2 regions of the Micromonospora sp. SD19 genome follow, and region 1 is predicted to be linked to the other one. Evidence: riboswitches for the same ligand, from Rfam matches in the RefSeq annotation. Region 1 holds a riboswitch; the other holds the start of a gene.
The links. Region 1 has a riboswitch for cobalamin ahead of ACX27O_RS31045 (ribonucleoside-diphosphate reductase subunit alpha). Riboswitches for the same ligand answer to the same signal wherever they lie in the genome.
Positions count from the first base shown of each region.

Region 2: linked by a shared signal. The riboswitch ahead of cobN (cobaltochelatase subunit CobN) and the one ahead of ACX27O_RS31045 (ribonucleoside-diphosphate reductase subunit alpha) in region 1 are both predicted to bind cobalamin.

Region 1 is NZ_JBTLMN010000014.1:104,034-114,248, reverse strand. Features, by position in the region: gene eno (phosphopyruvate hydratase) at 1-80, opposite strand, end outside; gene ACX27O_RS31055 (MerR family transcriptional regulator) at 199-1,113, shown strand; gene ACX27O_RS31050 (ribonucleotide-diphosphate reductase subunit beta) at 1,110-2,105, opposite strand; gene ACX27O_RS31045 (ribonucleoside-diphosphate reductase subunit alpha) at 2,147-4,465, opposite strand; cobalamin riboswitch at 4,659-4,875, opposite strand; gene ACX27O_RS31040 (enolase C-terminal domain-like protein) at 5,163-6,557, shown strand; gene ACX27O_RS31035 (FadR/GntR family transcriptional regulator) at 6,565-7,287, shown strand; gene ACX27O_RS31030 (aldo/keto reductase) at 7,292-8,311, opposite strand; gene ACX27O_RS31025 (ATP-binding cassette domain-containing protein) at 8,308-9,126, opposite strand; gene ACX27O_RS31020 (ABC transporter substrate-binding protein) at 9,126-10,178, opposite strand.
Region 2 is NZ_JBTLMN010000002.1:434,897-445,111, forward strand. Features, by position in the region: gene ileS (isoleucine--tRNA ligase) at 1-2,610, opposite strand, end outside; gene ACX27O_RS09175 (hypothetical protein) at 2,865-3,530, opposite strand; gene ACX27O_RS09180 (hypothetical protein) at 3,560-4,081, opposite strand; gene ACX27O_RS09185 (hypothetical protein) at 4,211-4,930, opposite strand; gene ACX27O_RS09190 (RNA polymerase sigma factor) at 4,923-5,495, opposite strand; gene ACX27O_RS09195 (hypothetical protein) at 5,631-5,966, shown strand; cobalamin riboswitch at 6,319-6,495, shown strand; gene cobN (cobaltochelatase subunit CobN) at 6,786-10,215, shown strand, end outside.

The sequences.
Region 1 (10,215 bases):
AGGACCACGTCGGCCTCCACCGTCGGGTTGCCCCTGCTGTCGAGGATCTGCCGACCCCGCACCCGACTGATTGCCGTCATCGCACACTCCCTGCTCAAGCTGCTGTTTCACCGCCAGACTGGCAGGAAACGGCGGCCCTGACACCGCGACGATGGACACGTTGACCCGTACCCCGGGGTGCGGGTTTAGGGTCGCGGGATGCGGGTGGGTGAGTTGGCACGACGGACCGGAACCACGGTCCGGGCACTGCGGTACTACGAGTCGGCCGGGCTGGTCGTGCCCCGGCGGTTGAGCAACGGCTACCGGGAGTACGACCCGATCGCGGTGCGGCTGGTCGCCCAGATCCGCGAGCTGATGGCGCTCGGCCTGACCGTCGAGGAGACCCGCCCGTTCGTCGAGTCGATCGCCGGTGGTGCCGACGACACCGACGTGTGCGCGGCGGCGGTGGCCACGTACCGCAGCACCATCACCAACCTGCAGGAACGGATCGGCAGGTTGACCGCCCAGCGCGACGCGTTGGACGCGCGCCTCGACGCCGCCGCGACCCAGGTCGTACCCGGCAGTCAGGTGGAGGGCGCCGACCCCACCGGGCTGGTCGGCGCCACGATGCCACAGCTGTCCTTCTACGGCACCGACGGCCGCCCGGTCGACCTTGGCGCGCTCGGCGCCGGACGCACCGTCATCTTCGTCTACCCGCTGACCGGGCGACCGGGCGTCGACCTGCCCAACGGGCTGTTGGAGATCCACGGCGCCCGGGGCAGCACCGAGCAGGCCGCCTGGTTCCGCGACCACCACGCGGAGCTGCGCGCCGCCGGCGCCGCCCGGGTGTACGGACTGTCCGCCCAGTCGACCGGCTACCAGCGGGAACTCGCGCACCGGCTGCGGCTGCCCTACCCGCTGATCCCCGACCCGAGGCTGACCCTGGCCGCCGCGCTGCGCCTGCCGACCCGTACCGCTGGCGACATGACACTCTACGAGCGGCTGACGTTGATCATTGCCGACGGCGTTGTCGAACACGTCTTCCACCCGATCCAGGACCCGGCGTCGCACCCCCTGCACGTGATGCGGTGGCTCACCAAGCGACGCCAGGCCCCCGGATCGGTTGCCGCCTAAAAATCGTCGTCGAAGGCGACGGTGCCGCTCACCCCGACCTGGTACGCCGACACCCGCCGCTCGAAGAAGTTGGACAGCTCCTGCACGTCCTGCAACTCCATGAAGGCGAACGGGTTGCTCGACCCGTAGTGCGCCGGGATGCCGAGCTGGGCGAGGCGGCGGTCGGCGACGTGCTGGAGATACTCCCGCATGTCGGCCAGGGTCAGACCGGGCACGCCGCGACCCAACAGGTCCTCGGCGAACTGCACCTCACACTCGACGGCCTCGGTGAGCATCTGCCGGACCTGGTCGGCGAGGTCGTCGTCGAACAGGTCCGGCTCCTCGGCACGGACGGTGTCGACGACGTCGAACGCGAACGCCATGTGCATGGACTCGTCGCGGAACACCCAGTTGGTGCCGGAGGCGAGGCCGTGCAACAGGCCGCGCGAGCGCAGGAAGTAGACGTAGGCGAACGCGCCGTAGAAGAACAACCCTTCGATGCAGGCGGCGAAGCAGATCAGGTTCAGCAGGAACGTCCGCCGGTCGTCGCGGGTCCGCAGCTCCCGCAGGTCGCCCAGCGAGTCGATCCAGCGGAAGCAGAACTCGGCCTTGCGCCGGATCGAGGGGATGTTCTCGATCGCCGCGAAGGCCTCGAAACGTTCGGTCTCGTCGGGCACGTACGTGTCGAGCAGGTTGAGGTAGAACTGGACGTGCACCGCCTCCTCGAACAGCTGCCGGGACAGGTAGAGGCGGCCCTCGGGGCTGTTGACGTGCTGGTAGAGGTTGAGCACCAGGTTGTTGGCGACGATCGTGTCGCCGGTGGCGAAGAACGCCACCAGGCGGCTGACCAGGTGCCGTTCGGCCGGCGACAGTTTGTCCAGGTCGGCGAGGTCGGCGTGCAGGTCGACCTCCTCCACGGTCCAGGTGTTGCGGATGGCGTCGCGGAACCGGTCGAAGAAGTGCGGGTAGCGCATCGGGCGCAGGGTGAGGTCCATCCCGGGGTCGAGCAGCATGTGCGTGGTCCTCGTATCGGTGGTGGTGGCGTCGGCGGGGTTCACTGGCAGGCTTCGCACGACTCGGGGTTCTCCAGCGAGCAGGCCAGCGCCTCCGCGTCGACGGCGACGGGCGAGACAGCGCCGACGGTGGCCTGCTGGATCCGGGTGGCGGGGCGCGAGCGCAGGTAGTACGTGGTTTTCAGGCCGGCCTTCCAGGCGTACAGGTACATCGAGGAGAGCTTGCCGATGGTCGGTGCGGCCAGAAACAGGTTCAGCGACTGGGACTGGTCGATGAACGGGGCGCGGGCGGCGGCCAGGTCGATCAACGCCCGCTGCGGCAGCTCCCACGCGGTGCGGAACAACTCCCGTACGCCGGCCGGCAGCTCGGCGATGTCCTGCACCGACCCCTCGGCCCGCTTGATCGCCGAACGGATCCGCTCGGTCCACAGACCGCGGGCCTTCAGCTCGCGTACCAGAGCGGTGTTGACCTGGAGGAACTCCCCCGACAGGGTTTCGCGCTTGAACAGGTTGGACACCTGCGGCTCGATGCACTCGTAGCACCCGGCGATCGAGGCGATGGTCGCGGTCGGCGCGACCGCCACCAGCAGTGAGTTACGCAGCCCGTGCGCCTCGACCCGCTCGCGCAGGGCATCCCAGCGGGCCGTCTGCGTACCCTCGACACCCCACAGGTCGGGCTGGAGCTGGCCCCGCGCGGCCCGGGTCTGCGGGTACGCCGGGTGCGCGCCGAAGTCGCGGGCCAGGTCGGCGGAGGTCTCCAGCGCGGTCAGGTACAGCTCCTCGCTGATCCGGGTGGACAGTTCCCGGGCGGCCGGCGAGTCGAAGGGCAGCCGCAGTGCGAAGAAGACGTCCTGCAGGCCCATCAGCCCGAGCCCGACCGGCCGCCAGCGGGGGTTGCTCGCCGCCGCCTGCGCGGTCGGGTAGTAGTTGATGTCGATGACCCGGTCGAGGAAGGTCACCGCGGTCCGCACCGTGGCGCGCAGCCGCTCCCAGTCGATGCCGCCGTCGCCGAGGTGGGCGGCGAGGTTCACCGAGCCCAGGTTGCACACGGCGGTCTCGGCGTCGCTGGACACCTCGACGATCTCGGTGCAGAGGTTGGACAGGTGCACCACGTTGCCCGGCTCGGCGGTCTGGTTGCACAGCCGGTTCGACGCGTCCTTGAAGGTCATCCAGCCGTTGCCGGTCTGGGCCAGGGTGCGCATCATCGTGCCGTACAGCTCCCGCGCCGGGACCTGCCGCACGTACCGGCCCTGCGCCTCGGCCTCCCGGTACGCGGCGTCGAACCGCTCCCCCCACAGGTCGGGCAGCTCGGGCACCTCGTGCGGGTCGAACAGCGACCACACCTCGTCGGCCTCGACCCGGCGCATGAACTCGTCCGGGATCCAGTTGGCCAGGTTCAGGTTGTGGGTGCGCCGGGCATCCTCGCCGGTGTTGTCCCGCAGGTGCAGGAACTCCTCGATGTCCGGGTGCCACGGCTCCAGGTAGACGCAGGCCGCGCCCTTGCGCCGGCCGCCCTGGTTGACCGCCGCCACGCTCGCGTCCAGGGTGCGCAGCCACGGCACGATCCCGTTGGACTGCCCGTTGGTGCCCCGGATCAGCGCGCCGCGGGAGCGGACCCGGGAGTACGCGATGCCGATGCCACCGGCGAACTTGGACAGGTTGGCGACCTGGGCGTACCGGGCGTAGATCGAGTCCAACTCGTCGAGCGGGGAGTCGACCAGATAGCAGGAGGACATCTGGGTGTGCCGGGTCCCGGAGTTGAACAGGGTCGGTGAGCTGGGCAGGTAGGCCAGGCTGGACATCAGTCGGTAGAAGCCGACCGCCTCGTCCGCCGTACGGGACAGGCCGCAGGCCACCCGCAGCAGCCAGTACTGCGGGGTCTCCAGCACCAGTCGGCTGGTGGGATGGCGCAGCAGGTAGCGGTCGTACACGGTGCGCAGGCCGAAGTACTCGAACCGGCGGTCGCCGTCCGGGTCGACGGCGGCATCGAGGGTCGTGGCGTGCGCGGCGACGAACACGGCGGTGTCGTCACCGATCAGACCCTCGGCGTGGCCGACCCGGATCGCCGCGCTGAACGAGGTGACGCCCTGCCGGCGTACCTCCTTGTCGACGTAGCCGGCCAGCAGCCGCGCGGCGAGGCGGGAGTACTGCGGCTCCTCACCGATCATCTCAGCGGCGGTCTGGATGGAGAGCCGGTCCAGTTCGGCGGTGGTGGCGCCGTCGTAGAGGCCGCTGATGGTGCGGGTGGCCACCCGCATCGGGTCGACGTCGGTCAGGTCGTCGGCCCACCGCTCCACCGCCCGGACGATCTTGTTCACGTCCACGGGTTCGGTCGCGCCGTCGCGCTTGCGGACCCGCATGGGCGTCCGCCGCGCGGGCGTGTCGGCGCCGGCCGGGACTACCTGGGTGACTGTCACCACTCGCTCCTCGGAGTTCGAGACCTGGTGGCCCGGACGCGAGGAGACAGACACCGACGGACGCCACGCCGGCGCGGCGTGGGATCAGGTGGCGTCAGCCGTCCCACGCGGCCTCGGACCGCCGCGCACCCGGGTTCGGGTACGCGGCGCGCTGGCAGGTCTTCGGACTCGCGGGCACGACCGGGCTCGCCGGTCTCCTAGTGGCCGTCGCTTCCCAGGCCGATGGGTGGCCCAGTGCTGATGACGGCGGTCGTTCCCACTCACCGCTGCGGGACAGTCCCGGATTTCCACCGGGTTCCCTGTTGCCTCGACCGCGCCGGATGAGCGGCCGAACCAGCTGCGCTCGACACCATATATAGGGACGGAGCCGTTGTCACACCCCACATGTCGGTTTCGGGCGTGTCGGCGGCCAGCGCGGTGACCACCGTCACCACCCGGGCCGCGCGCGCCGCGCCGGAGGGCGCCGGCAACGGAGGCACGATTCTCCGCGCCGGTGTCGACAGTGGCCAGCGGGTCGACAGCCGACACAAACATCATATGTCTGGGTGTCCCTAGTGATCGACAACGTTGACGCGCTCAACGAGCCGTCCGTATACTCCCAGTGATCATCTGATCTTTAGCCTAGCCGGGCGAGGAGCGCATGCCGCAGATCACTGCCGTCACCGTCGAGGACGTCCGCTTCCCCACCTCCCTGACCGCTGACGGGTCAGACGCCATGAACAAGGACGGCGACTACTCGGCGGCCTACGTCGTGCTGCACACCGACGGCGTCGACGGCGCGGGCGCGCCGCTCGCGGGGCACGGGCTGACCTTCACCATCGGCCGTGGCAACGACATCGTCGCGGCGGCGGCGGTCCACCAGGCACAGCGCCTCGTGGGCCTGGACGTGGCGACGATGGCGGCGGACATGGGCGCTGTCTACCGCCTCCTGACCTCCGACTCGCAGCTGCGCTGGCTCGGCCCCGAGAAGGGCGTCGTCCACCTGTCGCTGGCGGCCGTGCTGAACGCGTCGTGGGACCTGGCCGCCCGGGTCGCTGACAAGCCACTGTGGCGACTGCTCGTCGACATGTCCCCCGAGCAACTTGTCGACATCGCGGACCTGCGCTACCTCTCCGACGCCCTGACCCGGGACGAGGCGCTGGCCATCCTGCGCGCCAAGGAGAGCACGAAGGCCGCCCGCCTCGCCGAACTCGACCGGACCGGCTACCCCGCCTACACCACCTCGGCGGGCTGGCTCGGCTACGGCGACGACAAGCTGCGCCGGCTGTGCCAGGAGGCGGTGGACAGCGGCTACGGCTACGTCAAGCTCAAGGTCGGCGCCAACCTCGACGACGACATCCGCCGCTGCGCGATCGCCCGGGAGATCCTCGGTCCGGACCGCAACCTGATGATCGACGCCAACCAGGTGTGGGATGTCGGCCAGGCCATCGAGTGGGTCAGCGCCCTCGCCCGGTTCAAGCCGCTCTGGATCGAGGAGCCGACCAGCCCCGACGACATCCTCGGCCACGCCGCCGTTCGCCGTGCCGTCGCTCCGATCGGCGTGGCCACCGGCGAGCACTGCCACAACCGGGTGATGTTCAAGCAGCTGTTCCAGGCCGAGGCCATCGACTTCTGCCAGCTCGACACCGGCAGGTTGGCCAGCATCAACGAGATCGTCGCCGTGCTGCTGCTCGCCGCGAAGTTCGACATCCCGGTGTGCCCCCACGCCGGCGGAGTCGGGCTGTGCGAGATGGTCCAACACGTCTCGGTGCTCGACTACGTGGCGATCTCGGGGGATCTCACCAACCGGGTCACCGAGTTCGTCGACCACCTGCACGAACACTTCACCGACCCGTGCATCATCCGTGACACCGGCTCGGGAAGCGGATACGTCCTGCCCAGCCAGCCCGGCTACTCCACCCGGATGCGTCAGGAGTCGGTCACGCTCTACCGGTTTCCCGACGGCCACTACTGGGCCGCGGCAGACCCGACTACCGTGTCATCTCCGGAGGCGTACGTGATCGCGGGTGGACAGGCCACCCCCGTCGGCCGCTAGGGGAAGCATGTCTCGCACAGACGAAGTGGTCAACGGCATCAAACGGATGATCCTCGAAGGGCAGTTCAGGCCCGGTGACCGGCTGCCCGTCGAGAAGGACCTCGCCGAGTCGCTCGGCGTCTCCCGGGGCTCGCTGCGCGAGGGGATGTCCGCGCTGTCGATCCTCGGCATCGTCAACATCCGCCAGGGCGACGGCACCTACGTCACCAACCTCGACGCCCCGCAACTGCTGGCCCCGATGGGTTTCGTGGTCGACTTCCAGGGCCAGGGCGACCCGCGGCACATCCACACCGTCCGGCGACTGCTGGAGTGCGAGGCCGCCCGGTTGGCGGCCACCAGGATCACCGACGAGGCGTTGGCTCAGGCGGGGGACCTGCTCGACGAGGCGGCCCGGCTGGTCGGCCAGTCGCCGCAGGACCACGAGCGGATCATGGAGATCGACATCGCCTTCCACCGGATCATCGCGGTGCACGCCGAGAATCCGGTGCTCGTCGGCCTGATCGAGGCCTTCGCCGGGCGCACCATCCGCGGCCGGCTCTGGCGCAGCCTGCACGAGGAGGGCGCGGACCTGCGGACCCACGACGAACATGTGGCGATCCTGAAGGCCCTCGTGGCGCGCGACCCGGAGCGGGCCCGCACCCGGATGGCCAACCACCTGATCGGTGTGGAGGAGTCGTTGCAGGGGTTGCCCGACGACGCCGACGCGAACATCGAGACGGCCCGCTCGTGACCGCTCACGACTGCACGTCGAGCAGCCCTTCGTCGTACAGGGCCGCCCAGAGCTGATCGGGGACGTCGACGTCGGCTCGGCGCAGGGTCTCGGTCACCTGGGCCTCGTCACGCATGCCGACCACCGTCGACACCACGGCCGGGTGGCGACGGACGAACGCCAACGCCGCCTGGGGCAACGTGACGCCGTACGCCTGGCAGACCCGCGCTATCCGGCGGGCCTGGTCGATCACCTCCGCCGGCGCCTGCCGGTAGTCGTAGACGGCGTCGGTCGGCGGCATGTCCCGGGCCAGCAACCCGGAGTTGTAGACCCCGGCGACCACCACAGCGACGTGGCGTTCCTGCGCGGCGGGCAGCAGGTCGGTCAACGCGCCCTGCTCCAGCAGCGTGTACCGGCCGGCGCACATCACCACGTCCACGTCGGTCTCCGCCACGAACCGGGCCAGCATCGCGGACTGGTTCATGCCGGCACCGACGGCACCGATCACGCCCTGCTCGCGCAGCTCCACCAACGCCGGAACCGCCTCGTACGCGGCCTGCTTCCAGTGCTCGTCCGGATCATGCAGATACACCACGTCGATCCGGTCCAGGCCGGTGCGCCGAAGGCTCGCCTCCAACGAACGGCGCACGCCGTCGCGGCTGAAGTCCCAGACCCGGCGATGATCGGCCGGAACGTCGAAACCCTCCGGGTCCCGTCGGTGCGCCGCCTCCGGTGACGGCACGAGCAGCCGGCCGACCTTCGTCGACACCACGTACTCGTCGCGCGGGCGGGAGCGCAGGGCGGCACCCAACCGCCGCTCCGACAGGCCCAGCCCGTAGTGCGGCGCGGTGTCGAAGTACCGGATGCCGCCCGCCCAGGCGGTGTCCACTGCGGCGGCGAACTGCTCATCCGACGTCGCCCGGTACAGGTTGCCGCCCTGCGCGGCACCGAAGCCCAGCGGGCTCAGCCGCGGCGGCGACCCGCCGGCGGCCCAGCCCGCCCAACGGGTGCGACCGCGCGCACCCCGGCGCACGGCCGCCGTCACCGCTCACGCCGATCCACACTGGTGCTGCCGGTCATCGCCGCGACCAGGTCGTCGGTGGTGACCTCGTCGGCGCGCAGCTGGGCGGCCCGCTGACCGAGGCGCAGCACCTCGACACGGTCGGCGATGTCGAGCACCTGCGGCATGTTGTGGCTCACCAGCACCACCGACATGCCGGCGTCGCGGGCCCGCCGGACCACGTCGAGCACCCGCCCGGTCTGGACCACGCCCAGCGCCGCGGTGGGCTCGTCGAGGATGACCACGTTGGTCGCCCAGATGATGGCGCGGGCGACCGCCACGCACTGCCGCTGCCCACCGGAGAGCATGGCGATCGGGGTGGTCACCCGGGGAATCCGTACGCCCAGTTCGTCGAGGGCGGCGGCGGCACCCTGCCGCATGGCGCGCTTGTCCAGCAGGCCGAGCCGACCGAGCGGCCCGGAGCGCAGGATCTCCCGGCCGAGATACAGGTTGGCGGCCACGCTCAGGTCGTCGGCGACGGCGAGATCCTGGTAGACGGTCTCCACCCCGGCCCGGCGGGCATCGACCGGGGTGGAGAACCGGACCGGACGGCCGCCGATCAGGATCTCGCCCTCGTCCGGCGGATGCACACCGGACAGGGTCTTGATCAGGGTGCTCTTTCCGGCACCGTTGTCACCGATCAACGCGACGACCTCGCCCCGGCGGACGGTGAAGTCGGCCCCCCGCAACGCCTCGACGTGCCCGAACCGCTTGACGATGCCGCGGGCCTCGAGGACCGGCGGTTCCTCGTCGGTGGGTTGCTGGGCGTTGTCGGCGGTGGCCGTGGGAATGCCTCCCATCACTGCACCGGCGGGTTGGCGCAGCTGGGCTCGAGCACCGCCTTGATCTCCGCCGAGTCGATGTTCTCCTTGGTGACGAACGTGACGCCGGTGTCGGCCGACGCCAGCGGCGCCTTGTCCCGGAGGTGCTTGACCATCTTGTCGACGCCGAAGTAGCCCATCTTGAACGGGTTCTGCACGACCAGCGCCGAGATCTGGCCGTTGCGCACCCCGGCGATCTCGTCCGGGGCCGCGTCCCAGCCGATGATGACCACCTTGCCGGACTTGCCGGCCGCCTGGATGGCCTGCGCGGCGCCGAGCACGCTCGGCTCGTTGGCGGCGAAGACGCCAGCCAGTTTGGGGTTGGCGGTGAGGATGTTCTCGGTGACCCGGCGGGCCTCGTTGACGTCGCTCTTGCTCGGCTGCTGGCCGACCAGCTTCAGGTTGGGGTACTGGGCCAGGCCGGCCTTGAAGCCGTCGACCCGCTCGGTGTTGGTCTGCGACCCGGGCTGGAACTCGACGAGCGCCACCTCGTGGTTGCCGGGGCCGAGTTCGGTGGCGAGCAGCTTCGCCGCCTCGGTGGCCGACGCCCGGTTGTCGGTGGCGAAGAGGGGCACACTCGGCGGTTGCGGGCTGGTGCCGGAGTCGATCATGGTGACCGGGATGTTGGCGGCGAGCGCCTTGTCGGTCACCGGTGCCAGCGCGCTGGAGTCGGTCGCCGCGTAGACGATGCCGTCGACCTTCTTGGTGACGAAGTTCTGGATCAGGTTGACCTGGCCCTCAACGTCGGTCTCGGTGGTCACCCCGTCCCACTGGACGGTGACGTCCCCCGCGCGCTGCGCGGCGCACTCCGCGCCCGCCTTGACGGTGTTCCAGTAGTCGGCCCCGACCGCCTTGGGTACGACGGCGAGCTTCAAGGGGCCGCTCGCGTCAGTGGTCGCGCCGTCACCGCCGTCGCGGACCTCGACCCCGCCGCAGGCGCTGAGCAGAGCGGTCGCCGCGGCCACGGCCAGGATCGCCTGCGCGCGCAGGAGTGGTCCTCGCGTCCGCCGGCTGGTGGTGGTGTGTGCCATGGTGTGTCCTTCCTCGTTCGGACTCTCGGAATGGCAT
Region 2 (10,215 bases), on a different contig from region 1:
GACCTTGACGTTCAACTCGTCGCCGATGTCGTCCAGCAACGCCTGCGGGAGAACCGTGCCGGCCGGCAGCCCCACCAGCGCCCGGCTCAACGGCTGCCGGATCCGCAGACCGCTCGCCTTACGCGCGGAGCGGCCCGCCTCCGCCAACGCCCGTGCCGTGGCCACCTGGGCCGACAACTCCGTGCTGATCAGTGTGGGGTCGGGGGTGGGCCAGGTCGCCAGGTGCACCGACTCCGGGGCTGACGCCGACCCCCGCCGGACGACCTGCTGCCACACCTCCTCCGTGACGAACGGAATGAACGGCGCGAGGAGCCGGGTGAGGATGTCGAGGCACTCGTACAGGGTGGTGAGCGCGTCGGGGTCGCCCTCCCAGAAGCGCTGTCGCGACCGTCGCACGTACCAGTTGGACAGGTCGTCGATGAAGTCGGCGAGCAGTCGGCCGGCGCGCGCCGTGTCGTAGTTCTGCAGTCGTTCGTCCACGGAGGCCGCGAGGGCGTGGACCTCGCCGACGATCCACCGGTCCAGCACCGGCCGCTGGGCGACCGGCTGCGCCAGGTGCGGCGCCCACGTCGAGTTCGCCGCGTAGAGGGAGAAGAACGCCGCGGTGTTCCAGTAGGTCATCAACACCTTGCGGACGATCTCGTCGAGCGGGCCGGGCCCGACCCGGCGCGGCGACCACGGTGAGCCGGAGCAGGCCATGAACCAGCGCACCGCGTCCGCACCGTGGGTGTCCATCAACGGGATCGGCAGCAGGATGTTGCCCAGGTGTTTGCTCATCTTGCGGCCGTCCTCGGCCAGGATGTGCCCGAGGCAGACGACGTTCTCGTACGGGGACCGGTCGAAGACCAGCGTGCCCACCGCCATCAGCGTGTAGAACCAGCCCCGCGTCTGGTCGATCGCCTCACAGATGTACTGGGCCGGGTAGCTGCGTTCGAAGAGCTCCTTGCTGCCGGGCACGTGCGGGTAGCCCAACGACGCGAACGGCATCGCGCCGGAGTCGTACCAGGCGTCGATCACCTCGGGGACGCGGGTGGCGGTCCGGCCGCAGTCCGGGCACGCGATGGTGATCTCGTCGACGTACGGGCGGTGCGGGTCCAGCTCGGACAGGTCGGCGCCGGCCAGCTCGCCGAGCTCCGCACGGGAACCGACAGCTGTCACGTGGTTGTCGGGGCAGCGCCACAGCGGCAGCGGGGTGCCCCAGTACCGGGAGCGGGACACCGCCCAGTCGATGTTGTTCTTCAGCCAGTCGCCGTACCGGCCGTGTTTGATGTGCTCCGGGAACCAGTTGGTCTTCTCGTTCTCCCGGGTCAGCTCGTCGCGTACCTCGGTGGTCCGGATGTACCAGGACGGCTGCGCGTAGTACATCAGCGGGGTGTGGCACCGCCAGCAGTGCGGGTACGGGTGCTCGAACGGCTCGTGCCGGAACAGCCGACCCGAGGTGCGGAGCCGGCCGATGAGCAACGCGTCGGCGTCCTTGAAGAACACGCCACCGACCAGCTCGATGTCGTCGTTGAACCGCCCGTTCGGCGCGACCGGGTTGACCAGCGGCAACCCGTACGCGCGGCAGACGGCGAGGTCGTCGGCGCCGAAGGCCGGCGCCTGGTGCACCAGGCCGGTGCCGTCCTCGGTCGTGACGTACTCCGCGAGGACCACCCGGTGCGCGTCCGGGATGTCCACCAGGTCGAACGGCCGCTCGTACCGCAACCCCTCCAGGGCCGACCCCGCGACGGTCGCCAGGATCTCCGCCTCGTCGCCGAGGACCCGCTGGGCCAGCGGTTCGGCGACGACGAAGGTGCCCTGCCCGGTGCGGGCCACCGCGTACGTCACGCCGGGATGGACGGCGACGGCGGTGTTGGACACCAGGGTCCACGGGGTGGTGGTCCAGATCAGCAGGTCGACGCCGTTGTGCCCGGCCAGCTCCCCGCGCACCGGGAACCGCACGTACACGGAAGGGTCGACGACTGTCTCGTACCCCTGCGCCACCTCGTGGTCGGAGAGCGTCGTGCCGTCGCGGGTGCAGTACGGGGCGACCCGGAAATCCTCCACCAGGCGCCCACCGTCGTGGATCTGCTTCAGTGACCACCAGACGCTGTCCACGTACTCCGGTGACATCGTCTGGTACGGGTGCTCCAGGTCGATCCAGTAACCCATCCGCTCACTGAGCTGGACGAACTCGTCGACGTGACGAAGCACCGAGGTGCGGCAGCGGGCGTTGAACTCCGCGATGCCCATCTTCTCGATGTCGGGCTTGCCGCCGAGCCCCAGTTCCTTCTCGACCGCCAGCTCGACCGGTAGGCCGTGACAGTCCCAGCCGGCGCGGCGCGGCACCGAGAAGCCGCGCATCGTCCGGTACCGGGGAAAGAGGTCCTTGAAGACCCGCGCCTCGATGTGGTGGGTGCCCGGCGTGCCGTTGGCGGTCGGCGGTCCCTCGTAGAACACCCACGGGGTGCCGTCGGCCGTCTGCTCCAGACTCCGGGTGAACACCGAGTTGGCCTGCCACCACTCGATGACCGTACGGTCCAGCACCGCGAAGTCGATCTTGGTGGGTAGTGGCACGAATGGCGACTTCGATGGACCGTCCGGCACCGACGCTCTCCCTACACTCCACATCCGCTCACGCGGGCATCAGCTCACTGCCCACGCGGGGACGAAGCGCCGGGCGTATGGCCAGGACTCCGCGGTACCACCCCGCTTGCGCCCCGATGGTGCGGGCGCCGCTCAATTCTGCGACGTGACGTGCCGCTGCGTCCGGTTCTACTGAGGCGGCCAGGCTGCCCGTTCTTCCGGAGGCTCCCCGGTGATGGCCGGATCGGTGCCGATGCCGCCAGCATAGCTGTCCGTGCGCGGGGCTCGTGGCCGGAGTGCTAGCCGTGCGACCAGACGCGCAGCGGGCCGGTGGTGGTGAAGCCCGCGCGAAGCGCCGGTGACAGGTCCTGGGTGGTTTCGTAGCCGACCAGCGGCGCGTCGGGCACTGTGGCGCACACCGCGCGCCAGACGTCGTGGGCGGTGCCGGTGCGGGTGAACAGGTTGGAGACGCCGTACGGGCCGTCCCCGCTGAGCACCGCTCCACCGGTGAGCTCGCCCCGATCGTCGTGGCGGGCGAGCACCAGCACCCGCGGGTCGGCCAGGAGCGCGGGGCGGAACAGGGCCCCACCGCCGTGTGCCTCCGCCCAGGACGCCAGGTCGTCGGGGGTGCTGACCCGGTCGAGGGGCGCGTCGGCCGGCGGGGCGGCCGGTTGCCGCTGGATCCACTGCGCGTCGAAGAGCACCCGGAAGCCGTACCCGGACAGGTCGAGATCGGCGAAGCTGTCCTTCACCGTCGCGCCGGGCCCCGCGTCCAACCGCGCCAGCAGGGCCTCGGCGTCGACGCCCGGTCGCAGGGTGACCGCGTCCGGGTACCACTGTGGCGACCGGCGCGGGACCGACCAGGCGTCGGCGTCGGTACGGCCGGGCAGCCCGTGGCTGCCGCAGACGATGTCGCACCACTCGGCGTTGTTGCGGGCCGCCGCCACCCGCTCGTCGTCCCGCACGCCAGCAGCTTAGGCGGCCCGGGTGCCGCTCACCGCGCGTAGGTCAGGTCCATCGTGTCGGTGTGCCCGGACCAGCTCAGGTCGAGGCGCCAGCAACCGGCCCGCGGCAGGTCGATGATCGACGGACCGGGGCCGCCGGGGACCTCCCGGATCACCTGCGTGTCGGTGCCGTCCAACCTCGCGGTGATCACCAGGGTTGCCGGTGCGACCGGGTCGGGCGAGGTCGTGGCGGCGCGGGCCACCCAGAGGATCTTGTTGTTCGACCCGTCGTCGCGGACCTGCCGCAGCGGATGGGCGAACAGCACCGCCACGATGTCCCCCTTCGCGCCGAAGACGTGCGGAACCCGCGCGTCCCCGCTGAATCCGGCGTCCGCCCAGTCCGGCAGCGGCCCGGTCTCGACCCGCGAGCCGCAGCCCGTCGCGGCGCTCGCCGTGGTGGCGGCGGTGGTGGCCGTGGTGGCGCTCGCCGTGGCGGCGGTCGTGGCAGCCGGTGCGGCCGACCCGCCGCTGGTCGTGGCCGTGCATCCCGCCAACAGGACCACCGATGACACCAGCGTCAACCTGCCCCGTGAACCCATCCGTGCTCCTCCGGTACACCGGCCGCCACCTCGGGCTGGAACAGACCGGGCGACGGCGAATCGTCGTGTCTTCAGGACACCGCCCGGGCCGGCCCGGTTCCCTCAGCGCAGCGAGCGGGCGATCTCGATCGCCTCGGCCCTGGTGAGGTGGCCCTCCAGCCGGTAGCTCACCTCGTTGTCCTGCCAGATCAGGGTCGAGGCGGCCAGCCGGGCGGTCTCCCGGCGGATCCCACCCGCCCGGTCCACGTAGGACAGCACGTGTGGGCCATCGACCCACACGGCGAAGTCGCCGTTGACCTGGACCCAGTTCGCGCCCGGCGGCGTGACCTCCTTGTGGAAGGCCAGGTCGAGGTGCCCGTCGAACGCGTCGACGCGCAGCGCGCCCCCGTCGTAGAGCAGCGTCGCCACCCGGTACCTGCCGGTGGCGTCCGGGTCGGCGACCAGCACCCGCTCGGGTGGGCCCAGCTTCGCCGGCAGGCGGATCGGAAACCGTACCGCCCGCTGCGCCTCGTCCAGGGCGACGACCCGCTGCCCGGGTAACGGCGACGCGGTGGCACCGGGCGGCGTCGCGGCGGGCGCGGTGGCGATGCTGACACCGGCGAAGCGCAGCAGCCCGGTGACGACGTCGGCGATGGCGGCCCGGGTCGGCGGCAACACCGCCACCAGCAGGGTGACGAGCGCCACCGCGGCGAGCGAACGCCACCGACGCCGCCGGGGCGCGGGCGTGCTGAGTCGGACGCGGACGCGGGCGCTCACGTCGGGCGGATCGGGTGTGTCCAGCCAGGTGGACAGGTCCCGCAGTTCCCGTTCGAGGTCACCCATGTCGGACCTCCTCCCGGTCGAGCAGGGTGCGAAGCTTCGCCAGCGCCCTGGAGGTGCGCGACTTCACAGTGCCCCGGGGCCAGCCCAGCGTCGCCACCGTCTCCTCCTCGCTGAGATCGAGGAAGAACCGGCAGACGATCACCTCGCGGTCGCGTACCGGCAGTTGCCGTAGGGCCCGCACCAGCGACGCCCGGCGCTCCCCGGCGAGGACCGCGCCGACCGCGTCGTCCTCGGCGACCTCGGACGTGGGGTCCGCTGCCGCCGCCCGCAGCACGAGCCCGTCGCGCCGGCCCCGGGAGCGGTGCAGGTTGCGGGTCTCGTTGGCGACGATCGCCAGCAGCCACGACCGGAAGGACGCCTCGCCCCGGTAACGGGACAGCTTCCGGTACGCCTTCACGAACGCCTCCTGGATGACGTCCTCGGAGTCCGAGCCGGCACCGAGCAGCACCGCCGTCCGGTACGCGGACGCGGTGTGCCGGGCGACCAGGAGGTCGTACGCCTCCAGGTCACCTGTCCGAGCACGGGTGACGAGCGCCTCGTCGTCCAGGGCAGCCTCCGTTCGCATCACCCACATGACACCGCCCACCCGCCGCGGGTTCCACAGGGATTTCCGACCCGGATCAGCTCTCTCCCACCGGGCGTGCAGCCTATTGCCAGGAATCGGTGCTGCACTGGAGGGCGTCGAGGAGAGGGGCGGGGCATGAGCTGGTTCAGTCGCCGGTCACGGGGTGCCGAGACGACCCCGACGAAGCTGGACCGGGAGGCGACCCGCGACGACCTCGCGGCGCTGGAGGCGTTCGTCGCCACCCGGCGCGGGGTGGAGTTCTACCTGGAGCCGGAGACGACCGCGACGGACACCACGGTCGTGGCGATCGCCCACGACGGCGAGTGGATCCGCCGCCGTACCGGAACGCCCCGCGCGGCCGGGGCCATCGCCCGCAAGCACGCGGTGCCGTTGTACGAGGCGGCGCGCACCGGCTACCCGGAGCGGATGCGGACCTGGAGTCGGGCCCACCCGGAACGCCACGCCCGCTGATCGGGGCGTCGACCGGTGTCGGTCGTCGCGCGTGGCGTGGTCGGTCCCGGGCATGTGTCGTTCGGCGCCTTTGGAGCTGAATCGTTGGCGACATCGCCGTAGGTCCGGACCTGAAGCCGAGGCGCGGGCCGGAAGTCGAGGCGGCTGAATCGTCTACGACATCAGCTCCAAAGGGGCCGCGTGAACACTCCGCCCCCTGCCACGGGGCAGTCCGCGAGGCCGATCAACCAGTCGCCCAGCCCGCCAGCGTGGTGAGAGGCAACCCGCGCGCGCCGATATTTTCGCAGGTCAATGTGGTGAGCGTGGTCGGGTGGGGGTGGGGTCCGCGTTGACCGGCGGCGCGGGGGTGTGGCAGCATTCGCAGCCTGACGGCAGTGAAGGAAGTCGGTGCGAATCCGACGCGGTCCCGCCACTGTCACCGGGGAGCGATCCCCCCTCGTGAGTCACGGCCGTGTGTCTGCGGTTGGAAGGCCGGGGGAGAGCGTCGATCCGGAAGCCAGGATACTTCGGCCGTCGGGACGTACCCCAGGGCGTGGACACCCGAGGAGGACCCGATGACGCATGGCGTCTCTGTGACCGACGATCACCGTCGCGAACCGAGCGGCGGACGCCCCGCCGCGCCCCGCCCCGGCCGCACTGACGCGCCGGCATCCGCACGCTCCCGCGCCGTTCACCGCTGAGTTCCCCACCGCGCCACCCGCCGCCGTCGGCCCCGCGCCGGTGAGCCGCCCGGGTCGCGGTGCCTGCTGAACCCCGCGCCCATCCCACGTCGCCAGCTCGCATCGGCGAGCGCGTCGACGTCACTCTCCGGAGCCTGCCGTGCGCATCCTGCTGCTCTCCACCGCCGACACCGACCTGCTGGCCGCCCGCGCCAGCGGCGCCGACTACCGGTTGGCCAACCCCGCGCGGGTCACCGTCGAGGAGGTGCCCGCCCTGCTCGACGGGGTCGCCCTCGTCGTCGTACGCCTGCTCGGCGGTCGGCAGGCGTGGCCGGACGGCCTCGCCGCGGTGCTCGCGACCGGCGTGCCGACGGTGGTGCTCGGCGGCGAGGCGACACCCGACGCGGAGCTGATGGCCAGCTCCACCGTGCCGTCCGGTGTCGCGACCCAGGCGCTGGCGTACCTGGTCGAGGGCGGCCCGGACAACCTGGGGCAGTTGGCGCGGTTCCTCTCCGACACGGTGCTGCTCACCGGTGAGGGGTTCGCCCCGCCCGCGCGCACCCCGGCGTACGGGGTGCACGGCGCGCACCTGGCCGACCCGTACCGGCCCACAGTGGGGATCGTCTTCTACCGGGCACACGCGTTGGCCGGCAACACCGGCTTCATCGACGTGCTGGTCGAGGCGGTCCGGGCGGCCGGCGGCAACCCGCTGCCGATCTTCTGCGGCTCCCTGCGCGGGCTGACCGCCGACGCCGGCCCGCTCGGGCTCTTCGCCCGCTGTGACGCGCTGCTGGTCACCGTGCTCGCGGCTGGCGGTGCGGTCGCCGCCGACGCCTCCGGCGGCGGCGACGAGGACGCCTGGGACGTCGGCGTCCTGGCCGCCCTGGACGTGCCGGTCATCCAGGCGCTCTGTCTCACCAGCACCCGGGCGCAGTGGGCCGACAGCGACGCCGGGCTGTCCCCGTTGGACGCCGCCATGCAGGTGGCCATCCCCGAGTTCGACGGCCGGATCGTCACCGTGCCGTTCTCGTTCAAGCAGATCGACGCCGACGGGCTCTCGGTCTACGCCGCCGACCCCGAGCGGGCCGCCCGGGTCGCCGGGATCGCGGTGCGCCACGCCCGGCTGCGGTACGTGCCGGCCGCCGACAAGCGCGTCGCCGTGGTGCTCAGCTCGTACCCGACGAAGCACTCCCGGGTCGGCAACGCGGTGGGCCTGGACACCCCGGCGTCGGCGGTGCGGCTGTTCGCCGCGCTCGCGGACGCTGGCTACGACCTGGGCGAGCGCCCGGTGCCCGCCGACGGCGACGCGCTGATCCACGCGCTGATCGCCGCCGGTGGCCACGACGTGGAGTGGCTCACCCCGGAGCAGTTGGCCGGCGCCGAGGCCCGGATACCGGGGCCGACGTACCGGCGTTGGTTCGACCAGGTCCCGGCCGAGCTGCGGGAGCGGATCAGGGAACACTGGGGTGAGCCGCCCGGCGAGCTGTACACCGAGGGCGGCGACATCGTGCTCGCCGGGCTGCGCTTCGGCAACGTGGTGCTGCTGATCCAGCCGCCGCGCGGCTTCGGGGAGAACCCGATCGCCATCTACCACGACCCGGACCTGCCGCCGAGTCACCACTACCTGGCCGCGTACCGCTGGTTGACCGCGCCGGTCGCGGACGGCGGCTTCGGCGCGGACGCCGTGGTGCACCTGGGCAAGCACGGCACCCTGGAGTGGCTGCCCGGCAAGGGCCTCGGCCTGGCCGCCGACTGCGCGCCCGACGCGGTCCTCGGCGATCTGCCGCTGGTGTACCCGTTCATCGTCAACGATCCCGGTGAGGGCACCCAGGCCAAGCGGCGGGCGCACGCCGTGGTCGTCGACCACCTGGTCCCTCCGATGGCCCGCGCCGAGACCTACGGCGACCTGGCCAAACTGGAGCAACTGCTCGACGAGTACGCCACCGTGCAGGCCCTCGACCCGGCCAAGGTGCCCACCGTGCGGGCCCAGATCTGGAACCTGGTGCGCGCCGCCGAGCTGCACCACGACCTGCACGCCGAGGCGATGCCCGACCCGGACGACTTCGACGACTTCGTGCTGCACCTCGACGGGTACCTCTGCGAGGTCAAGGACGTGCAGATCCGCGACGGGCTGCACATCCTCGCCGACGCGCCCACCGGCGAGGCACGGGTCAACCTGGTCCTGGCGGTGCTGCGCGCCCCGCAGATCTGGGGCGGCGCCCGCGCACTGCCCGGTCTGCGGCAGGCCCTCGCCGTCGCGTACTTGCTCGACGAGCAGGAACTGCTCGCGACGCCGGGACAGCGACTGGCGCTGCCCACGGCGCTCACCGATGTGGTGGACGGGCCGGCCGGCACCGCCGCCGACGCGATCGACCTCATCGAAGCGCTCGCGCGGCGGCTGGTCGTCGGCATGGAGACCCAGGGCTGGGCAGTGGACGCCGTCGACGCCGTGGTGGCGGAGGTGACCGGGCAACCGATCCCGGACGCCGCCGCGGTGCTGCGCTTCGCCGCCACCGAGCTGGTGCCCCGCCTGGACCGGACCACCGACGAGCTGACCCACACCCTCGGCGCGCTCGACGGGAGGTTCGTGCCGCCCGGCCCGTCCGGTTCACCCACCCGGGGCCTGGTCAACGTGCTGCCCACCGGCCGCAACTTCTACTCCGTCGACCCGAAGGCCATCCCCAGCCGCAACGCCTGGGACGTCGGGGTGGCCCTCGCCGACTCGCTGCTGGCCCGGCACCTCGCCGACACCGGCGGGTACCCCCGGTCGGTGGGGTTGACAGTGTGGGGCACCAGCGCCATGCGGACCCAGGGTGACGACATCGCCGAGGTGCTCGCGTTGCTGGGCTGCCGGCCGGTCTGGGACGACAGGTCCCGGCGGGTCACCGGCATCGAGGTGGTGCCGACCGCCGAGCTGGGCCGGCCGCGCGTCGACGTCACGGTGCGCATCTCCGGTTTCTTCCGCGACGCGTTCCCGCACGTCGTGGCGCTGCTCGACGACGCCGTCCGGCGGGTCGCCGCCCTGGACGAGCCGGACGAGGAGAACTACCTGCGCGCGCACGTCGCCGCCGACCTCGCCGAGCACGGCGACGAGCGGCGGGCCACCGCCCGGATCTTCGGCTCCAAGCCCGGCGCGTACGGGGCGGGGCTGCTGCCCCTGATCGACGCCCGGACGTGGCGCAGCGACGCCGACCTGGCCGAGGTGTACGCGGTGTGGGGCGGCTACGCGTACGGCCGGGGCCTGGACGGGCGGGAGGCGCGCGCCGACATGGAACGCTCGTTCGCCCGGATCGCGGTGGCGGTGAAGAACCAGGACACCCGCGAGCACGACATCGTCGACTCCGACGACTACTTCCAGTACCACGGCGGGATGGTGGCGATGGTCCGCCACCTCACCGGCACGTCACCGCAGGCGTACGTGGGTGACTCGGCGATGCCGCACGACGTGCGCACCCGCACGCTGGGTGAGGAGACCCGGCGGGTGTTCCGGGCCCGGGTGGTCAACCCGAAGTGGATCGCCGCGATGCGCCGGCACGGCTACAAGGGCGCGTTCGAGCTGGCGGCCACAGTGGACTACCTGTTCGGCTACG